Regions from separate parts of the Cohnella soli genome, predicted to be linked through region 2. Evidence: a T-box and tRNA genes for the amino acid it is inferred to sense, from the RefSeq annotation. Region 2 holds a T-box; the other holds one or more tRNA genes.
What was found. The T-box of region 2 lies ahead of leuS (leucine--tRNA ligase). A T-box ahead of a tRNA ligase gene usually reads a tRNA of that ligase, here a tRNA-Leu.
Positions count from the first base shown of each region.

Region 1: it has a tRNA-Leu gene. The T-box ahead of leuS (leucine--tRNA ligase) is inferred to sense a tRNA for this amino acid. The anticodon was not compared.

Region 1 is NZ_JBHSMI010000020.1:92,757-97,259, reverse strand. Features, by position in the region: gene ACFPOF_RS10210 (AraC family transcriptional regulator) at 1-230, shown strand, start outside; gene ACFPOF_RS10205 (ABC transporter ATP-binding protein) at 464-1,165, opposite strand; gene ACFPOF_RS10200 (ABC transporter permease) at 1,162-2,289, opposite strand; tRNA gene ACFPOF_RS10195 (tRNA-Leu) at 2,442-2,530, opposite strand; tRNA gene ACFPOF_RS10190 (tRNA-Ile) at 2,544-2,620, opposite strand; tRNA gene ACFPOF_RS10185 (tRNA-Met) at 2,643-2,719, opposite strand; gene ACFPOF_RS10180 (YycC family protein) at 2,794-2,973, opposite strand; gene ACFPOF_RS10175 (hypothetical protein) at 3,071-3,238, opposite strand; gene ACFPOF_RS10170 (ABC transporter substrate-binding protein) at 3,378-4,503, opposite strand, start outside.
Region 2 is NZ_JBHSMI010000029.1:64,778-69,280, forward strand. Features, by position in the region: gene leuS (leucine--tRNA ligase) at 1-1,806, opposite strand, end outside; T-box leader at 1,868-2,116, opposite strand; gene ACFPOF_RS20695 (FG-GAP-like repeat-containing protein) at 2,313-4,503, opposite strand, start outside.

The DNA of each region.
Region 1 (4,503 bases), on a different contig from region 2:
ATATCAGCCGCTTGTTCCAAAAGGTTTTGAATACGCATTTCCTGGATTATATCCATATATTGAGAGTCAGACGCGCATCTTCACTGTTGCTGACGACGGAAATGTCTATTCTGGATATCTCTGTCGACTCGGGGTTCGAATCTTTCCGAACCTTTTCGCGCGTGTTCAAGGAACATACGGGGATGTCTCCTAGAACATTCAGAAAATTGTCAGGTGAGTCAAGCTCGTAAGATTAGCGGTTGGGCTCGTTTCAACGGCTATCGCCACTATGCCTGACTTGGCGCGCAGAGCAAAAAAAGGATCCCAGCCTTGTGAGCTGAAATCCCTTGAAATTCTAGATATTTGTACTCATCCTAATGTCCCCGGCTTTTTTGAATCCGTTATCGAAGTAGTCATACATTTATTGAATCTCATCGATTTTCTTAGTCCAGCCCAGCTTCCGACATGATAGATGATATACCCGTCAAACCACATGAAATGCGGATTCTTTTTTTTCGATTAGTTTTCCATTCTCAAGAAAAAGCACGCGATCGCAAAGCGGCAGTACCCGGTCATCATGCGTAACCATAACCGCGCTCTTACGCTGATCCTTTACTTGCTTCGCAATCATACTCACGATATCGAGCCCTCGCGAAGCATCTAAACTTGCCGTTGGTTCATCCGCGAACAGGACAGCCGGGTCATTCATTAAGGCTCTTGCGATCGCTACCCGTTGACGCTCCCCCCCTGAGAGCTTCTCAGGATATGCGGTTCGTCGATGCGACAACCCCATCTTATCGAGTAATTCTTTTGCTCGTTCGGTTGCCTTTGCCTTTCTCATCCCGGAAAGCTTAGCTACCAACACCAGTTGTTCTTCGACTTTCAAGTACGGAATCAAGTTGGCGCTTTGAAAAATAAATCCGATCTTTTGAAGCCGTAGTTCGGAAAGTTGTTGCTTGTCTTTACCGATAATGGATTCTCCATCGAGAAGGACATGCCCGCTCGTCGGTTCAAGTAGTGCTCCCGCTATGGACAAGAACGTACTTTTGCCCGAGCCTGAAGGGCCCATTACCGCAACAAGCTCACCTTCGGCCACCTCAAGGTTAAGCTTATCCAAAATCGTTCTTTCGATACCGCCATCCTCAAACGTCCGCGTAATCTCCTGCAATACAAGTCTCTTTTTCATGCCGCTGTCCTCCCAATCGCATCCAAAGCGTCAATTTTGGCGACTTTCCACACCGAAATCAGCGAACCGGCCAAAGACATTATGACAAAGGACAGGCATGTAAGCGCCAAGGTTGCGAAGCCTAATTGAAATGGCATGGAACTTGGCAATACGGCCTCGAACAATTGAACCAACAGGACGCTAAGGACCAAACTGCCGACCGATAAGACCAACACTTGCAGCGTCACGCTTCTAGCCAGATAGGCTGTACGCGTACCGATGGCTTTCAATATCCCGAATTGACTGGTTTTCTGAATCGTGATGACATAAAAGAATACAGCCAGCACAAAGGCAGAGATGACAAATAAAAATGCGATCATCATCATAAGCGAGCCTTGCTCTTCTTTGTAGCCCGGAATCGCGGATACTGCTTCGGACTTCTTTATCACTTCCGTATTGGGCAGCAGGGACTGAAGTTCCTTCACTTTGTCACTCGAGGCTTTAATGGCGATCGCATTGTAAATTTTACTGCCCGACGCCGAGCCGTTTCCTTGACGTATATGTGTTTGTTCTTGAAGATTGATCCAATCCTGATTATTTAGAAAGACAGCCGGAGTATGACTGAACGACTCGTTTTTTACAAAGCCGCTTACGGTCCATTTTTGTCCCGAAGCTTGATCTACAATAATCGAGCCGATTTTAACTCCGGAATCAGACAGCTTTTGATCGACAAGAACATGATCTTTGGTCTGATCCGAGATGGGCGATCCTTCCGTTATTGTCGGCGCCAGCCATCCATCGAGATTAACCGCGAGCAGCGTCACGTCAATCTTCGTCGTTTCCCCCGATGGAATAACCGTTGTCATTTTCACGCCAAGCGATTGTGCATTCTCTTTCCCTACTATGGAACCGGCCTTATCAACCTGATTCTGATCGATCTGAGATCGGGTGAAACGGTGATTGGAGTCCTGTTCCAACACAAAATGCGTTGCAGCCATATTCTTAACGGAAGCGGCGTTGTCATACGCCAGCCCCTGCGCAAGTCCGGTGACAAACAGAACAAGAAATGCAACAAGCACCATAATTGTAGCGATTAACGTATACCGCGCCTTTGCAAACCTCATTTCTCGAATGGCTAAATACATTGTGCTTCCCTCCTTCGGTATGACTAAAGTATAGGAAGCGAATATGAACGGACGGTGAATAACAGGTTACAGATGAGGTAGTGTCGCGGATAGGCTAATGAAAAGAAAATAAAAAAAATCCCTTCGTATCAAGGGATTTCGAGCTTATTCTGTGGTGCCGAGAACCGGGGTCGAACCGGTACGGTAGTCACCTACCGCAGGATTTTAAGTCCTGTGCGTCTGCCAATTCCGCCATCCCGGCAAGATGATCATAATGGTGGGCCTTGAGGGACTCGAACCCCCGACCAATCGGTTATGAGCCGACCGCTCTAACCAACTGAGCTAAAGGCCCTCGTCTCGGTCAGAGAAAAGGTTGGTTGCGGGGGCAGGATTTGAACCTGCGGCCTTCGGGTTATGAGCCCGACGAGCTACCGGGCTGCTCCACCCCGCGTCATCTGAACACGTCGACAATAATTAGCGACAAGGAATAATATACTATATTGGACATACAATCGTCAACCTTTATTATGATTTTTCGCCCGAATTGTGCGAATCTTTCTCTGCTCCGTCCACTTGCGATTTCGCCATCTCTGCCAGCTTCTGCAGCAACATATGCTGCGGCATATGCATCAGATGCTCGAGCGGCACCTTCATATAAGCAGCCAGCTTAACAGCCGTGTCGGCGGATATCGGCATTTTGCGCATGTCCATGTGCGTTCCCCTCCATTGCGTTGCTCTCTGTCTCAGCTTAGCACAGGAAAAGCTTCCAGCCAACACCGGAGCGGGCAAAAATTCGAATCCTTTATGGCATGTATCGCACGCCGTATTTGCCTTTTTTGGAACGGAATACTTCGATTTCTCGAGGCACATCGAGTCCGAATACCCAACCATCATGCTCCATTCGCTGAACCAGGCAGCCTGCTTGGAATTTGCTGTCGTACAGCTTCGACCAATACACCCATTTCATCATCGTTCCTCGATCTCCTTTTCGTGTAAACCGTGGATGATCATAGGATGCCCGCGTTTCCCGCGAAAAAAACGAACCGCTGCTCCCGGTCGGGAGTAACGGTTCGTTTCTTATGACACTCATTTGAACTTGCTGCTTCTTCTTAGCCTGCGCTTGCAGCAGCCTCGACTTTGTCATACATGATGCCGCCACCACCGCCACCGCCGTATACGTCGTCGAATACGCCGTCGATTTGGCCTTTCGGATTCGTTTTGATTTTTTGCAGCAAATCGTTGCCTTTTGTCTCCCAGCCTGCCAGACCTTCTTTTACCGATTTCTTGCCTTGCATAACTTCCATGTAGAAACGGTTGCCGAGCTCCGTCACCATATACAGGTTCGGTTTTTCACGTAGCAACTTCTGTTCTTTCAGAGAAGATTGCAGCATTGGAGCAGGCTTCACTTTCGTAAATGCATCGACATTGTAGCTCAAGCCTTCGCGCACTTTCACGAATTCTTTGCGAGCCGGCATTTCGTACGTGCTGCGCGCCTTCAGCTTCGACCATTCTTTGCCGTTCATGAACTTCACGAACTCCCAAGCATCGTCCGGGTTCGCCGCCTTAGAGTTAATGCCGGACAGGTTGTTCAGATAAATGCTGCCGCCGACGCCTTCGTGTCCCGCGTGGAACGGAACGCTGACGACGTCCCAATCGAGCCTCTCCAGCTTGAGCTTGTCGGCATTGTCGTTATATTGTTCGATTTGGTTGATCAAATCGTAACCGCCGATCGTCATCGCGACTTTACCGTTCAGGAACAATTGGCCTTGGAATGGATTGTTTCTGCCATCAGTCTTCGGTTCGCTGTACATCGCGTTCATGTCTTCCTGACGAGGCGTAACGTGGTCTTTGTACAAGTCCGAGAATGTTTTCCATACCGCTTCCCACTGCGGCGTATTGACGGTCATCGTCTCCGCTTTGTCGTCGTACATTTTCAGTTGCAGCGGAGCCGCAAAATTTTGCAAATCCCAGAAGTTTTCGCTGCCGCCCCACTGGTTAAAGCTAAAGCCGTATACCGCGTCTTTACCAGTGCCCGATTTCATTCTGCGCGCGAGATTAAACACATCGTCCCAGCTCATGCCGTCTTTCGGCATTTCAGCGCTAACTTTCTGGAACAGTTTCTTATTATAGTATAAGGCCGAAGGTGTAAACGTCGGGGTAAGAGCATAAACGAAGTTGTTGCCTTGCTCCTTGATCGAATCAATCACTGCCGGTACGAAATCGTTCGGATCAATG
Region 2 (4,503 bases):
CGCGCCGAATTCTGTAACGATGTCGTCCGGATTGATGACGTTGCCGCGGGATTTGGACATTTTCTCGTTGTTCGTACCGAGAATCATACCTTGGTTAACAAGCTTGTGGAATGGCTCTTTCGTGTTCACGACGCCGATGTCGTACAGCACTTTGTGCCAGAACCGCGCGTATAACAAATGCAGTACCGCATGCTCCGCGCCGCCAATGTATAAATCGACCGGCAGCCATTCCTTCTGCTTCTCCGGCGAGCAAATCGCATCCGCATTCTTCGGATCGATGAAGCGCAAATAGTACCAGCAGCTTCCCGCCCATTGCGGCATTGTATTTGTCTCGCGACGCGCCTTCTTGCCGTTGCGCGGATCGACGACGTTCACCCACTCCGTCACGTTAGCGAGAGGAGATTCGCCGGTGCCGGAAGGCTGGATCGCGTCTACGTCAGGCAGCAGAAGCGGCAAATCCTCTTCCGGGACGGTGTCCATCGTGCCGTCCTCGTAGTGCAGCACAGGAATCGGCTCGCCCCAATACCGTTGGCGGCTGAACAACCAGTCGCGCAACCGGTATGTTACTTTGCCTTGTCCTTTGCCGTCTTGCTCAAGACGCGCGATCATCGCGGCGATTGCTTCTTTCGTCGCAAGTCCGTTCAAGAAGTCCGAGTTGACGAGTTTGCCGTCGCCCGTATACGCGGCTTCTTCCACATTGCCGCCCTCCACGACTTCGATGATCGGCAAGCCGAACTTCTTCGCGAATTCCCAGTCGCGGTCGTCGTGACCGGGAACAGCCATAATGGCGCCCGTGCCGTAACCGCCAAGCACGTAGTCGGCGATCCAGATCGGCAGCTTCGCGCCGTTCACCGGGTTGATCGCATACGCGCCCGTGAACACGCCGCTTTTGTCTTTTGCCAGGTCGGTGCGTTCAAGATCGCTTTTGCGCGCTGCCTGTTCGACATAAGCTTCGACTGTCGCCTTCTGCTCGGCGGAAGCGATTGACCCAATCAATTCATGTTCAGGCGCAAGCACGCAATATGTCGCTCCGAACAGCGTGTCAGGACGCGTCGTGAACACAATCAGCGCAGCATCGTGACCATCGATCGCGAACGTGACTTCCGCACCGGAAGACTTGCCGATCCAGTTGCGCTGCATATCCTTGATGCTCTCGGACCAATCGAGTTCTTCCAAATCTTCGAGCAGACGCTCGGCGTATTCGGTAATTTTCAGCATCCACTGACGCATCGGCTTGCGGATGACCGGGTGGCCGCCGCGTTCGCTAAGCCCGTCGATTACTTCCTCGTTCGCGAGCACCGTGCCCAGCGCTGGACACCAGTTAACAGGCACTTCGGCGACGTAGGCCAAACCTTTTTTGTATAGTTGTATAAAAATCCATTGCGTCCACTTATAATAGTCCGGATCCGTCGTGCTGAACTCCCGGTCCCAGTCGTACGAGAAACCGAGCGATTTGATTTGTCGGCGGAAATTGTCGATATTCTCGAATGTAATTTCACGCGGATGACGACCGGTTTGAAGCGCGTACTGCTCCGCCGGCAAGCCGAATGCATCCCAACCCATCGGGTGCAAGACGTTAAAGCCTTTCATCCTCTTGTAACGGCTCACGATATCGGTTGCCGTATACCCTTCCGGATGGCCGACGTGCAGCCCCGCTCCGGATGGATAAGGGAACATGTCGAGCGCGTAAAATTTCGGTTTTCCCGCGTCTTCGGTCGTACGGAACGTTTTGTTCCCGTCCCAAACTTTTTGCCATTTCGGTTCGATCTTCGTCGGCTGGTAGCCGTGCGCGTTGTCGTGAGACATGGTCATTAACTCCCTCAAGTTCTAATTGTCGCAACAAAAAACTCCCGCCGCTAGCATTAACGCTAGGGACGAGAGTTCGAATTCCCGTGGTACCACCCTAGTTGACGGACGTCCTGCCTGGATCGCCGCCCACTCTAACCCCGTAACGAGAGGTAACGCCCGGCTTGATAATCATTCCGCTTAAGCGAAAATGACTCGTTCGGCCCGGTGGCTCCAAGGCGAGTTCGTCGTATGCGCCAACCGGCTTACACCTTCCGCCGGCTCTCTGGGTGACGCTGCAGCGACTACTGCTCCTCTTCTCAGCCAAAGTATGCCATGATTATAGCCATCCGCGCGAACGATGTCAAGTTAACCCGCTAGTGTTGTCGTTGTGCTGTGATAATGTCACCCTATATCTGTTCTGAGATAATGTCCCCCACCCACGTTTGCGAGCCAGCGGCTTCAAACGGGATACCGGCATCGTCTTAATCGCGCAGACGATGCCGTTTCATCTTCCGATTCCGATTCTAGCTGTACGTGACAGTAGGATTCCAGTTCGTCCCGTCGTAATCGATCGCGCCGTTGCTGTCGAGAACAAACTGGAACTTGTCGCCGACTGCAACCGTTGTCGTCAGGAACGGAGTCACGCCCGCCGTGTCGGTTACAGTAACATAACCACCTCCGCTCGGCCAGATAACCTGATCGTTTTTGCGGATTTGGACCCGTACGCCGTTGCCGTTCGCGGTTTGCTTGGCGATATTGCCCGTTACGGTGACGGAGCCGGCCGAAGAAGCCGTAAAGACGCGGACCGATTGCCGATTGACGTCCGGATGCTGCCAGTTGTTGCCGATCAAGGCGTACGTGGCGCCGCCCTTCCATCTGCAGTTACCCGCATCCCAGGTCATCGGTACGATCATCCGCGTCGTCCCGCTGAACTGCCATTCCTCGTAGGACCAGCCGTTCGCGCCCTGAGTACTGGAGAAACCGGATGACGCTTTCGAAGTGGAGGTCGGCACTTGCAGCTGACGGATATAGTTTTTCGTCATGTTCCAGTACATCGCGGGATCCAGGACGCCTTCGCTGTTCGTCCATTTCTCCGAGGTGGCGGCTAGACCGCTCGTATCGGCAATCTGAATACCGGTATCCTCCGCGAATTCATTAAAGGAGTTGATCATGACGATGCGCGGTTTGACCGGCCGATTCAACACCCGTTCCCACGTCAGCTGGCTGTAGAACGTCCCTTTGTTCCGGTTCACGATCGGCAGGTTGCCGACATGATTGTTCCAGCCCGGCATGACGTTCATGACCTCGTCGTTGTCGACCGTGCCCGCAGCAGACAATTGCCAGCCGTATTCGCCGGCGGCAGCGTTGCTGGCGAAACGTACTGTGAAATGATTCGAGTTAGCCTTGCTCCCCGTATAATTCCGCCACGCATTCTGCACGGAAGCACCGACGTAGACGACGAGCAGCGGCTTGCCGTCCAACTGATAATAGTAATTCGAGCCGCCGTAAGAAGGATGGTTGGCGAATTCGTCCCACACTTGTCCCGCTTCCTGTTCGATCGACAGCGGGTCTTGCGTCCATTGCGCCCGACCGATGGCGAAGGCGTAACGGATGTCGCGATTGGCCGCGTTGTCGTTCCAACTCTTGATTCGCTGCGCCAGCCTCGCTGCCCGGTTCAGGATCGCACCGCTGACGTTGTTTAATCCGTTCGTCTCGTCGAGCAGCAGCCAATCGATCTTCGCGTCCGCGATCGTCGCCAGATGCTCGTCGATGACCGCCGCGTCTCCGCTGTCATAGGTTTGATAGGAACCGAGCGTCAGCGGTCTGTACAATAACGCCGGCTTCGGCGAGAACCCCGCCCACGTATCGCTCGCCACCGAATCGTTCTGCCGGTAACGCTCCACTTTCCAAGTGCCTCCGTTCACGCCGGCATAGAACGCCACGTTGGCCTGCCATCCGTACATATCCCCCGTCACGTTGCCGTGCATGAACCGCGTGGCCTGATAGCCGAACCCGGAATTCATCAACGTATCTCCCGAGTCTATCTTTTTCAGGTCACGGGCATACTCCCTGCCTACGTAATCGCCCGTCTTGCCGTCCGGCGAGATCAGATCCGCGTTGAAATACACATAGGCGTCCGCAAATCCATCGCCGTTGCCGTCATACGCATATTGGGCGACCGAACCGTAACCATGCCCTGCGGTCCAATAAGCTTCCGGCGCAAAAGACGTTCCCGTCGAGAGAGCATTGAACCAGTTGCCGTCCGAAGAGAAAACGATGGCGTCCGCCTTGCCGTCCTTGTTCGTATCCGCGACGAATTGATTGCTGGAGGCCCCTCCGAAATTCGTCCTCCATACATTAAACGCGCCGAACGAGCTGCCGTCCGACAACGCCGCCGACCATGTCCCGCCGGATACGGCGGCGAAGAATGCCACGATGTCCGACTTCCCGTCGCCGTTCACATCGCCGAGCATCCGTCTTGTCGCATTGTAACCGGCTCCCGACTTCCACAAGGTGCCCGCCTGGAAATTGCCGCCATTCGAAAGCGCCACATACCAGTCCCCCGCTTGGCTATCCCCGTTGACGTCGCTGTTGAAGTAAGCGACGGCATCCGGCTTACCGTCGCCGTTCACGTCCGCCAGCAACTGATCCTGGGATCCCGCGCCGAAACCGCTGATCCATTGCGTCGGCGCGCCAAACCCGCTTCCGTTCGAG